DNA from 2 places in the [Clostridium] hylemonae DSM 15053 genome. Region 1 is predicted to be linked to the other one. Evidence: a T-box and tRNA genes for the amino acid it is inferred to sense, from the RefSeq annotation. Region 1 holds a T-box; the other holds one or more tRNA genes.
The links. A T-box is a leader RNA that pairs with one kind of tRNA and senses whether it is charged. The one in region 1 lies ahead of LAJLEIBI_RS19545 (valine--tRNA ligase), so its partner is inferred to be a tRNA-Val.
Positions count from the first base shown of each region.

Region 2: it has a tRNA-Val gene. The T-box ahead of LAJLEIBI_RS19545 (valine--tRNA ligase) is inferred to sense a tRNA for this amino acid. The anticodon was not compared.

Region 1 is NZ_CP036524.1:3,074,650-3,081,134, reverse strand. It holds partial or broken gene LAJLEIBI_RS19830 (DNA-deoxyinosine glycosylase) at 1-150, shown strand, start outside; partial or broken gene LAJLEIBI_RS19560 (protein-ADP-ribose hydrolase) at 176-976, shown strand; gene LAJLEIBI_RS19925 (hypothetical protein) at 1,245-1,385, shown strand; gene LAJLEIBI_RS19920 (AEC family transporter) at 1,649-1,987, shown strand; gene LAJLEIBI_RS19825 (hypothetical protein) at 2,473-2,829, shown strand; gene LAJLEIBI_RS19820 (peptidoglycan-binding domain-containing protein) at 3,391-3,477, shown strand; tRNA gene LAJLEIBI_RS14350 (tRNA-Ala) at 3,562-3,634, opposite strand; T-box leader at 3,766-3,995, shown strand; partial or broken gene LAJLEIBI_RS19545 (valine--tRNA ligase) at 4,114-6,485, shown strand, end outside.
Region 2 is NZ_CP036524.1:2,172,056-2,178,540, reverse strand. It holds gene LAJLEIBI_RS10130 (ICP22 family protein) at 1-2,141, shown strand, start outside; gene gdhA (NADP-specific glutamate dehydrogenase) at 2,414-3,748, shown strand; tRNA gene LAJLEIBI_RS10120 (tRNA-Met) at 3,891-3,964, opposite strand; tRNA gene LAJLEIBI_RS10115 (tRNA-Val) at 4,009-4,081, opposite strand; gene LAJLEIBI_RS10110 (hypothetical protein) at 4,292-4,627, shown strand; gene ispF (2-C-methyl-D-erythritol 2,4-cyclodiphosphate synthase) at 4,632-5,180, shown strand; gene LAJLEIBI_RS10100 (GNAT family N-acetyltransferase) at 5,283-6,296, shown strand; gene aroD (type I 3-dehydroquinate dehydratase) at 6,312-6,485, shown strand, end outside.

The DNA.
Region 1 (6,485 bases):
CAGGAACAAAGGCAGGACAGCTGTATAAAAATATTGTCTTCCAAAGAATGGGATCAGTGTGGTTACTTTGCCGTCCAAAGCCCGGCAAACTGCAGAATGACATATGAGGAGCTGTTTGAAGCATATTCAGTTATCAAACAGTATTTATAACGGATAAGATAATGAGAGGTGCCATATGAATAAAGAAGAAAAACAGAGTATCTGATAGATCAGCTCAGAGCAGAAAATGCAGGGTACGAAGCGCTTTCCATGCCGGTTGATTTACCCGGGAAAAGAAGGCTTTTGAGAAGTCTGATGAATGTCCGCTTTCCGGGGCCGGTATCTCCGGAAATATTGAAAGTGCAGGACGAACTGCTTCAGGAAGAGCTGGAAGAAAAAGGGATTGTAGATGTTATGGAACTTCCTGTGATCCAGGACGAATATCCGTGCACAGAGATTAAAAATTCCCGCCGTATCGTTCTCTGGCAGGGGATATTACGAGGCTGAAAGCAGACGCGATCGTCAATGCCGCCAATTCGCAGATGATGGGGTGCTTTGTCCCATGCCACGGATGCATAGATAATGCGATTCACTCGGCGGCAGGTCTTCAGCTTCGCAATGAATGTGCACAGATCATGGAAGAGCAGGGACATGAAGAGCCGACAGGAAAAGCAAAGATCACGGGCGGATATAACCTCCCGGCAGAACATGTGATACATACAGTCGGACCGATAGTCGGCGTGCAGGTGACTGAAGAACAAAAGGAGCAGTTAAAGTCATGCTATAAAAGCTGTCTGAAGCTGGCAGAAAACAAGGCTTAAGGTCAATCGCATTCTGCTGTATTTCAACAGGAGAATTTCACTTCCCGAATAAACTGGCAGCAGAAATTGCAGTACAAGTGATCGATAAATACTTATCCACATCCGAAGTGGAACGTATCGTTATAAATGTGTATAAAAATGAAGATTATTATATTTACAAAAAATTATTTCAGTAAAAGGACAGGGTAAAACGGGTTGGGGACGGGGATTTTAAAATCCCCGTCCCCAACCAACCCCAGCAGGGAGATATTATGGATAACTTGGTTTTAGTCTAAATGCTACCGTTCCGGTATTTTTGCTAATGCTTCTGGGACTGTTTCTCAAATATATAGGATGGATCGATGATGATTTCGCGGCGAAGATGAACCGGTTTGTGTTTCTTGTTCCCCTGCCGGTACTTGTTTTAATGACCTTGCCACAGTGGATTTCCGGCAGGTATGGGATGTGCGGTTTGTATTATTCTGTCTTCTGGCAACGGTTGTCAGTATCGCCATCTCTACTGCGGTTTCTTTTGTGGAGAGACAGATCTATACAGGAGAATTTATACAGTCTTCTTACCGGAGCAGCGCGGCACTTCTTGAATAGCTTTTATTCAAAATATATATGGGACGGCAGGGATGGCCCTCTTATGATCATCGGCAGTGTACCATTATACAACGTCATGGCAGTCGCAATGCTTTCTACGTTCAGTCCCGAGCGGGGAAAGTTAAATGGCACGGTGTGGAGGCAGACACTGCGGGGATCATAACAAATCCGATCATCATCGGTATAGCCGCAGGTCTTATGTGGTCTGTGCTCAAGATCCCAATGCCTCATGTTATGGAAAAACGGTTTCAAATGTTGCGGGAATGGCAACGCCGATGGGACTTATTGCTATGGGAGCTTCCTTTGATATAAAGAAGGCTTTCGCCAAAGTGAAGCCTTCGCTTACCGCAGCTGCATTGAAGCTGATAGGATTTTGCAGTCTGTTTCTGCCTGTCGCCATACAGATGGGCTTCCGGGAAGAGAAACTGGTTGCAATACTGGTCATGCTCGGTTCTGCCACGACGGTCAGCTGTTTTGTTATGGCAAAGAATATGGGGCATGAGGGCGTATTGTCATCCAGCGTTATTATGCTGACAACATTTTTGAGTGCGTTTACGCTGACCGGCTGGTTATATATCTTAAAGTCACTGGGAATGCTCTAAAGTCTGTATGGAAAAAGGAGGCAGCGGATAAGGAATGTATCAATGCAGAAGCAGCTCTGCAGGCGGTAAATATTCTTCCGGTCTTGTGTCCGTGATGAACGAACTGAAAAACTATCGGCATGTCCCTATTTGTCCCACAAGATATTGATAAGATACAGTTATCAAATCAAAGGGAGGAACAAAAGAATGGAAGAAAACACAAGCTTTATACCGGAAATTTATATTGGTGAAAATGGCAACTGGTTTATTAACAATTATGATACAGGGGTCAAAGCAAGAGGTGACGACGGTATCACACCGCATATCGGTGCCAGCGGCAATTGGTACATTGGTGACACCGACTCAGGTGTATCGGCAACGGGTCCGAAAGGCGATAAGGGTGACAGAGGAGAGGCTGGTCCGATGGGCCCTCAGGGCGCGACCGGCCACAGGTCCTCAGGGACTGACCGGCCCACAGGGACTGACAGGGCCTCAAGGGCCGACAGGTGCGACAGGTCCGCAGGGGCAACTGGACCAAAGGTGATACCGGTGCTGCCGGACCGCAGGGACCAACCGGCGCGACAGGACCAAAAGGCGACCCGGGAGCATCCGGCGTACAAGGACCAAAAGGTGACAAGGGAGATACCGGCGCAGCTGGCCCACAGGGTCCGCAGGGAATCCAGGGACCAAAGGGAGATAAAGGAGATCAGGGACCGTCCGGTCCGGTAAATATCGCGAACAACCTTGAGACGACGGAAGAGGGCTATGCGCTGGATGCGCGGCAGGGAAAGATTTTAAAAGATAAATTAGATTTTGAAGTGGGGACATGGACACCTATAAGTAAACTGCATAACTTGGGGTGACGGAGGTTACATCATCGCACTATATAAAGGTGGGCAGATTAGTGTATGTATATTGCACTTGTAAGTTGCTGCACAGTTCACAATCAAGTAGTATTATGTCCTTGCAAGGCCTCCCTATGAAAGCCAAAATACAGCAGTGCTTGGACTTGGAGTATCTACTCTAACAAATATAAAACAGAGACCATATATCCCCTACATCGAAAATAGTTCAATAAAGTTTGCGGATACTTTTGGTGGAAGAACTTGGGCCAATATGGCATCTCAAGATTTTGTGACAGGGTCGGGTTTGACGCTATCTTTTCAGGATGTTATCTGGCAAAATTCTAAAAAATGTGGAGGGCTTGGAAACAGACTCACTGTGGCGTATTTGCGACTTCACGTTCGGGCATCAGTTATCAGATTGGAGATGGAATCGCCGGCAAGAACTCGCTGGTCGGACGCCCGCAGCCTGGTCAGATGAGCAGGGACAATATAACAGTATTTGTACAAGAGCTGCTTAATTCCCATAGGTAATATTATGGAGCTGTTGACGGGATTAGCGGACCAAAGATATAGGCGGCAATCAGAGCATTCCAGAAAGCGCACGGACTCGCGGCAGATGGTAGTGTCGGAGAGAAGACATGGAGCAGACTGTTCAGATTATCGTAAGAATATATGCAACGAAGCCTGGAGCGTAAATCCGCAATCCCTTGATATTAAAGGGATTGCGGATTTTAACTATCTTTCGCGACATGGAGTATACGGGACTTGAACCCGTGGCCTCCACACTGCCAGTGTGGCGCGCTCCCAACTGCGCTAATACCCCATGGCAAGATTATAACACAAGATCAGAGCGATGAAAACCATTAATTTTAACTCCTTAAGATATTCTGAAAATTCCTTAAACACCTTGACAAACCGGGCCCGGATGGCTATGATATTCATTAGTTTATGAAGATAAAGGCGTTGAAGAAGAAGAGTACGGCACTGCCCTTGCAAGAGAGAACCATTCACAGGCTGGAAGGTGGTTTCAAGAAGGAGTGGCGGAAGGTAGCTTTGGAGCCGGATGGCTGAAAGATGAGTAGGCCACCCCGGAGTCGTTCCCGTTAAAGAATATGATGAGATATATGGAAGTTGTTTCTTCTATATAATGAAGGTGGTACCGCGGATTTTATTTCGCCCTTTACATGCTGGTAAGGGGTGATTTTTATACCCCGATTTGTGAAATAAGTGTGAAATATTTACGAAGGAGTATGAGGAGGAAACTATGAGTCAGAATCTGAAACAACTTACAATCCGAAAGAGATTGAGCCGAAATTATATGAAAATGGTGTGAGAGCAAGTATTTTCATGCTGAAGTAGACAGAAGCAGAAAGCCGTTTACGACCGTGATGCCGCCGCCGAATATCACAGGCAGGCTTCATATGGGACATGCACTTGATAATACACTGCAGGATATATTGATCCGGTATAAGAGGATGCAGGGATACAATGCACTGTGGATCCCCGGACAGACCATGCGGCCATTTCGACGGAAGTTAAAGTTACAAACCAGCTGAAAGAAGAAGGGATAGATAAAAAGAACTTGGACGCGAAAAGTTCCTGGAGAGAACATGGCAGTGGAAAGAAGAATATGCGGGGACAATAGAAGGACAGCTTAAGAAGCTTGGCGTGTCATGCGACTGGGACAGAGAACGGTTTACAATGGATGACGGCTGCCCGAGGCGGTAGAAGAAGTGTTCATCAAGCTGTATGAGGAAGGATATATTTACAAAGGTTCCAGAATCATCAACTGGTGTCCGGTCTGCAAGACGTCTCTTTCGGATGCGGAGGTTGAACATGAGGAACAGGACGGTTCCTTCTGGCATTGAAGTATCCGATCGTGGGAACAGAGGACTTTCTTGAGATAGCGACTACCCGGCCGGAGACGATGCTCGGCGATACTGCGATCGCGGTACATCCGGACGACGAGCGGTACAAAGACATTGTAGGGAAGACGGCGCTTCTTCCGCTTGTGAACAGAGAGATACCGATCGTCGCCGACTATTATGTGGACAAAGAATTTGGTACCGGCGCTCTGAAGATCACGCCGGCTCACGACCCGAATGACTTTGAGGTCGGAAAGCCACGATCTGCCGGAGATCAATGTGATGAATGACGACGCGACCATCAATGAAAATGGCGGAGCATATGCGGGTCTGGAGCGGTATGAGGCGAGAAAGCGCATCGTCAGAGATCTTGAAGAGCAGGGGTATCTGGTGAAGGTCGTTCCTCACTCACATAATGTAGGAACACATGACCGGTGCCATACAACAGTGGAGCCGCTCATCAAGCAGCAGTGGTTCGTTAAGATGGAAGAGCTTGCGAAGCCGGCCATAGAAGCGGTAAAGACAGGTGAATTGAAGTTCGTGCCGGAGCGTTTTGACAAAATATATCTGCACTGGCTGGAAAACATACGAGACTGGTGTATTTCCCGTCAGATTTGGTGGGGACACAGGATTCCTGCTTATTACTGTGATGAATGCGGCGAATTTGTAGTGGCCAGACAGATGCCGGAGACATGCCCGCACTGCGGATGCACACATTTTACACAGGATGAAGATACGCTTGATACATGGTTCAGCTCTGCGCTGTGGCCGTTTTCTACACTCGGCTGGCCAAAGCAGAATGAAGATCTGGATTACTTCTATCCTACCGATGTGCTCGTCACAGGATATGATATTATCTTCTTCTGGGTGATACGTATGGTATTTTCCGGATACGCGCATACCGGAAAATCACCGTTCCACACTGTATTTATCCACGGTCTCGTGAGAGATTCTCTCGGACGTAAGATGAGTAAATCACTTGGAAATGGCATTGACCCGCTGGAGATCATTGAACAGTATGGAGCGGACGCTCTGCGTATGACGCTTGTGACCGGGAACGCGCCGGGCAATGATATGCGTTTTATAACGAGAGAGTGGAAGCAAGCCGTAATTTTGCAAACAAGGTATGGAACGCGTCCCGCTTTATTTTGATGAATATTGAAGGGAAAGAGATAACAGAGCCTGAGGCGTCTGAACTTCTGCCAGGCGACAGATGGATCTTATCCAAATGTAACCGTCTGATCCGTGAAATGACGGAAAATATGGATAAATTTGAACTCGGTATTGCGCTTCAGAAGGTATATGATTTCATCTGGGATGAATTCTGCGACTGGTATATTGAGATCGCGAAGCAGAGAATCTACCGCGCAGAGGAAGAGCCGGAATCAGCCAATGCTGCGCTGTGGGTATTGAAAACGGTGCTGAAAGACGCGCTTAAGCTTCTTCATCCGTTTATGCCTTTCGTATCAGAAGAGATCTATGGCAAGCTTGTGCCGGAGGAAGAGTCACTTATGATGTCTGCATGGCCGAAGTACCGGGAGGACAGGAACTATCCGGAGGCAGAGGATGTAGCAGAACATCTGAAAGCGGTCATTTCCGGCGTGCGGAACATCCGTGCGGAGATGAATGTGCCTGCGGCAAGGAAAACAAAGATCTACGTTGTGAGCGAGGATGAGAAGCTGTGCCACGGCCTTGACATGCTCAAGGATTCTATTATAAGAATGTCCTGCGCAAGCGACTTTATCATTCAGCATAACAAAGACGGTATCGCGGAAGACGCAGTCTCTGTCGTAGTGCCGGACGCGACCG
Region 2 (6,485 bases), 900 kb from region 1:
ACGGTACGGGCAGTGCGGATGTTGACGGCAGTGTCTCCATACGGATCACCGGCAGCGCAGACGCAGGTTCTGTGTATGGCGGCGGTTACGCAGAAGGAAAGAAGGGGAATGCCTCTGCGAATGTGTCCGGAAGTGCTGCCATATCCGCTTTGGATGAACCGGCGAACTACCATCATTATATATATGGGGGAGGGAAGGCGTATGCGGCGGGCGCATTTGACGCATGCGCAGATGTGGGGAGTACAACATTGTCTGTGTACGGCTGCACCTACTCGGTCAGAGGCGGAGGAAGCGCGTCAGCTGCCGCCGGAGCGTCGGGCACTGCGCGGGCAGATGTGAAAGGCAAAGTCACGATCGCGCTTAGCAAGGTGGATATAAGGGAAGTATACGGGGCCGGAGCCGCGTCCGGTACAGGGGCACAGGCAAAAGCAGGAGCTGTGGAGATTACTGTGGACGGCAACGAGATGATGATCCTGCGCGGAGGGGGAACCGCTGACAAAGAAGCGTGCGCGGATGTGGCGGGCAACATATCCATACAGGTGCAGAACTGTTTTAATCTGTACGGTTATCTGTACGGCGGAGGGACGGCGTCCGGCGGAGGCAGCGCCCGGGCCGGGTCCGTGGATATCGACGTGACGGCGTGCGTCACACCGGTGGAGGAGCAGTTTGAAGACTACTGGGTATGCCATGCGTTCTACGGAGGCGGGGAAGCATCCGGAAGCGGTTCCTCGGCGGATATAAAGGGGGCTGTGAGTCTGGCTGTAAGCAAAGGTGAAGTCGCCGGAAATATCTATGGCAGCGGTGAGGCTTCCTCAGGGGGGACGGCCCGCTCCGGAGCGGTCCGTATCGAACTTTCCGATATCTCCGGATATTTTTGCAAGGAGCTGGGAGACGCGGGGCAGCAGTGTTATCCGTCCGTTTACGCCGCCGGGGAGAGCGACGGCCAGGATAAAAGCAGCAGTGCGCCGGAGAAAATTAAGACTGTATTACAGGCTGTGACAGCTGAGAATGTTTGGGGCGGACATGTGGACACGAAAGGGAATCCTTCAGCGTCCGCGTGTACTTCTTCTCTCGTGCTGGCAGACAGTACGGTGACGGATACACTTACGTGCTTTGACGACATTGCGCTCAACCGTCCGCTTGCGATCAGGGCGTATCTCGGCAAGAAAGACGGGGTGCCGGCCCAGCTTATCAATCAGGGAGTAAAACCGGGAGAAGTTCTCGTATCGTGCGCAGACACGGACTCGGCCGCAGACTGGTTCGTCCTGAAGAACGGTGAGCTTTCGTACGAGGTAACAGACACGGCTTCACTCTGGAAGATCAGGAAACAAACAGGTCCGGACCAGAATGTGGAAGTGAATATGGGGCAGGGCGCCGCAGGGATAAAGGTAAATGTAGAAGATTCCAGGCGGCTTGCGGATGCACTTCTGACGGAGGAAGAAAAAAAGGAGATCACGGACGGCAGCGTGATCGGATTTGAACTGCGCGTCCATGAAGTGGATCATATGGACAGCAGCGTGAAAGCCGCGACAGAAGGAGCTATGAAGGAAAATCAGGCCGTGGCGGCAAGCCTTGATATTAATTTCTTCAAGATAAAGAACGGTGCGGAGACGAAGATCGCCGAGCCCGGCGTGCCGATGCGCATCGTGATCGGTGTGCCGGAGGCATACAGGGCGGATGCAAAACGGCGGACATTCTCCGTCGTGCGCGTTCACGGATCCGCCGCCGGAGCGCTGACTGCGGATGTGCTTCAGGACCTGGATACAGAGGCAGATACCGTGACGATAGAGACAGACCGGTTTTCTGTATACACACTTATATATGAAGATGTGCAGCCAGGAACAGGCGGAGATATCAATGGCGGCAGCGGCCTGCCGGGCGGCGTTGACCCGGAAGAGCCGGGAGGAAGTCCGGCGCTGCGTCCCGGAACGAACGGTGGCGGGGCAGGCGCGGACGGTGCGTACGGCGCGTCTGGACATGGCAGTCCGGCTGAGACAGATCGGGCGGGAAGTCTGGCGACAGGAGATGAGTCTCCGGCGGCAGTCTATATACTGGCAGCAGTCTGTGCCCTTGCTGTGATAACGGCTGTCGCCGGGAAAAAGCTGCGAAGCCGGGGAAATGAGAAAGAAAAAGGGGAGTGATTTGAAGAAAATATTTTAGAAACATGCAATTTGAGATGCGAAAACCATGAATACTGCATAAAAAACAATATGTTTGCAAGAATGAAATGGAAAAGTTGCAAAAAAGTGGAAAAAACCAAAAAAAATTCTTGTCATTTCCATCGGAATACTTTAAGATGGTAAATGGACAGAGAGGTCAGGAGGAATAGCCGAGTCGGTCTATTCCTCTTTTGCTATAACAGAAAACACGATCTGCCCGCCTGAATGAATATGAAAACCAAGGAGGAGTTAATATGTCTTACGTTGATGAAGTGCTGGAGAAAGTAGTTGCCAAGAACCCGGCGGAACCGGAGTTCCACCAGGCTGTAAAGGAAGTGCTCGAATCGCTCAGAGTAGTGGTGGAAGCAAATGAGGAAAAGTACAGAAGAGACGCGCTGCTTGAGCGGCTTGTTGAACCGGAGCGCCAGTTTAAGTTCCGTGTGCCGTGGGTGGACGACAAAGGCCAGGTGCAGGTGAACACCGGATACCGCGTGCAGTTCAACAGTGCGATCGGACCTTACAAGGGAGGACTTCGGCTTCATCCGTCTGTAAATCTCGGAATCATCAAATTTCTCGGGTTTGAACAGATATTCAAGAATTCGCTGACAGGTCTGCCGATCGGCGGAGGAAAGGGCGGTTCTGATTTCGACCCGAAGGGGAAATCAGACAGAGAGGTCATGGCATTCTGCCAGAGCTTTATGACAGAGTTGTGTAAATATATCGGCGCGGATACGGATGTTCCGGCCGGAGACATAGGAACAGGAGCCAGAGAGATCGGTTATATGTTCGGACAGTACAAGAGGATCCGCGGCGTATATGAAGGCGTACTTACAGGGAAGGGGCTGAGCTACGGCGGTTCCCTCGCAAGGACAGAAGCGACAGGATATGGCCTGTTATACCTCACGAAAGAAATGCTGAAGATCAACGGGCATGACATCGCAGGCAAAACGATCGCTGTATCCGGTTCCGGAAATGTGGCGATCTACGCGACCCAGAAGGCACAGCAGCTAGGCGCAAAAGTCGTGACAGTCAGCGATTCCAACGGATGGGTATATGACCCGGACGGCATCGATGTGTCCGCGCTCAAAGAGATCAAGGAAGTGAACCGTGCAAGACTGACGGAATATAAGAACTACCGTCCAAACTCCGAGTATCATGAAGGACGCGGCGTGTGGTCCGTAAAGGCTGACATCGCACTGCCGTGCGCGACACAGAACGAACTTCTCATCGAAGACGCGAAACAGCTCACAGAAAACGGATGTATCGCAGTTGCGGAAGGAGCCAACATGCCGACGACGCTGGAGGCGACGGAATACCTTCAGAGCCACGGCGTGCTGTTTGCGCCCGGCAAAGCTGCCAATGCCGGCGGAGTTGCCACATCTGCCCTCGAGATGTCCCAGAACAGCGAGCGCTTAAGCTGGTCCTTTGATGAGGTAGATTCAAAGCTGCAGGGAATCATGATAAATATCTGCCACAATATGGCCGACGCCGCAAAACGCTACGATGCTGAAGGCAATTACGTAGTAGGCGCCAACATCGCAGGTTTTGAAAAAGTAGTAGAAGCAATGACGGCCCAGGGAATCGTATAGAAAAAAGTTCTCTGACAGAACATAGATCCGCGCAAAGGGGTCAGGCCCCTATGGAGTTATATTCCATAGGGGCCTGACCCCATCGTCGATCCTTTTGAATTTCCAAACAAAAAAACTCATCACAGCAGATGAGTCTTTAAAGTAGCGGGAACTGGATTTGAACCAGCGACACTACGGGTATGAACCGTATGCTCTAGCCAACTGAGCTATCCCGCCAGATATCAAATTGACACAAAAAAAGATAAATCTTTTTTTGTAAATGGGACCAATAGGGCTCGAACCTATGACCCTCTGCTTGTAAGGCAGATGCTCTCCCAGCTGAGCTATGATCCCATTTTTTGAGGTTGTTCTCTCGCAACCCGCTTTGCTATTATACTATTGAAATCGGGAAAATGTCAACACTTTTTTTGAGGAAATTTGTAATTTTTTTCCGATGCGCTTTTTCTGCCGTTATTGCATTCGATTATAGTTTATGATATAGTTTTTTTAATCGGTTTAAGAGAGACGAAATGTACAGAAAACAGGAGGCAGAAGATAAAAATTATGACAAAAGGACGTTTTGTATTCCGGCTTATCACAGGAGGATATCTCGCGTATCTTGGAATCGGACTCATCAAGGATGCCCTGACGGAGATGCCGAAGAACTATACGTGGTACACGCTGGCGGGGGCTGCATTTGCGGTGATAGGTATTGGCTGGCTTCTGACGGGAGTGAGGACCTATCTGAAAGAAGGGCCGCAGGAGCCGGTGGATGACGATGTGATAGAAGAGGCGCAGGAGGAGACGGCGTCGGAGGAAATTGAAGAAAACACGGCAGAAGTGGTAGAAACTCCGGAAGATGGCAACAATATAGAAGAGACTGACGAAGAGAAGGAGTAATAATATGCGGGTAGGAATGGGCTATGATGTTCATAAGCTTGTGGAAGGAAGAGAGCTGATCGTCGGTGGAGTGAAGATCCCTCATGAGAAAGGTCTGCTCGGACATTCTGACGCGGACGTGCTCCTCCATGCCATCATGGACGCGCTGCTTGGAGCAGCTGCGCTTGGAGATATCGGAAGGCATTTCCCGGATACGGACCCGGAATATGAAGGGGCATCCAGCATGAAGCTTCTGGAACGTGTCGGCGGGCTGGTCGAGGAAGAGCTTTATGTCATCGGCAACATCGACGCGACGATAATCGCGCAGCGGCCGAAGATGGCGCCCCATATAGAAAAGATGCGGGAAAATGTCGCAGCCGCGCTGCATCTGGACGTAAGCCAGGTGAATATAAAGGCGACCACGGAAGAAGGGCTTGGATTTACCGGGGCCGGAGAAGGAATATCGGCACAGGCCGTTGCAGGCATCGAGACGATCGCGAATGCAAGCTACGCGGTAGGCCCGGCGGAAGGCGGGTGCGGCGGATGTTCCGGCTGTCCGCGCAGCAGAATGTAAGGAGTTGACAGAGATAGATTGCGCAGTGCGCAGTCTATTTTTATAACATAGACATATTCCTTATATTGAACGAGACAGTTAGCCTTAAAAAGGAGTAAATAGATGAAGATCAGAAAACTATCCAGGGAAGAACACGTTTTGACAAGGCCGCTCTATGAAGAAGTGTTTCCAGATGACAGCGGCAGCTTTGTAGATTATTATTACACAGAGAAGATAAAAGACAACAAGATATATGTGATAGAAGAAGACGGGGACATCCAGGCGATGCTGCACCTCAATCCTTATGAGATGAGTGTAAACGGCAGGAGGCAGACGGCGCATTATATTGTGGCGGTGGCCACGAGGGCGGCTTACCGCAGGCGGGGCTATATGGGGCTGCTTCTGAACAGCGCGCTCAAGGCAATGTATGAGGCAGGCGAGACGTTCACCTTTCTGATGCCGGCGGCGGAGGCGATCTATCTGCCCTATGATTTCCGCACGGTGTATGAGCAGAAGAGAAGCTTCTGTGCGTGTGCAGACGGGCAGCGCCCGGATGAAGCATGTGCGGATACGGACATCCGCGAACTCTCATATGGAGAATGCCAGGAGCTCGCAGAGGCTGCAAACCGGTATCTGGAGAGCCGTTACGATGTCTTTGCCGTCCGAAGCGCCGCCTATTATGAGCGGCTTAAAAAGGAGTACGGTGCAGACGGCGGGAAGCTTATGCTGTACCGGCGGGACGGAGTGATCACGGACTGCCGCCCGTATGTTCCGGAAGTAGAGACAGGCAGGCCGCTGATCATGGTGCGCCCCGTCGACGCGCGCCGGCTGCTCATGAGCCTGAGCCTCAGAAGCCTGACTGCAGTATGCTTCTGCATCACAGACCCTGTCATAGAGGACAACTGCCGCTGCGTCGTTCTCACAGGGACGGAGCATTCCGGTGTCATGCTGATGGAGGGGAAGGAAGAGAACAGCGAAGGTACGATTCCCATATCCGTTCTCGGTGAACTTATATTCGGCGCATGCACGGCAGAGGATGCATGCAGGAGAGAAGGGGCGCACATGTCGGAACGCATGAAAGAGGAACTGAACAAAGTCATACCACTGTCAGAAATATATATCAACGAAGTTGTGTAAAGGAAGGAGAACTGTATGGATCCAGTGACCGTAAGAAATATAAAAATAGGAGAAGGACGCCCCAAGATCTGCGTCCCGATCGTGGAGACAGGAAAAGAGGAGATCGCTGCACAGGCCAGAGCTCTGGCTGATCTTCCGCTGGATATGGCGGAGTGGAGGGCAGACTGGTACACAGACGCAAAAGACTGC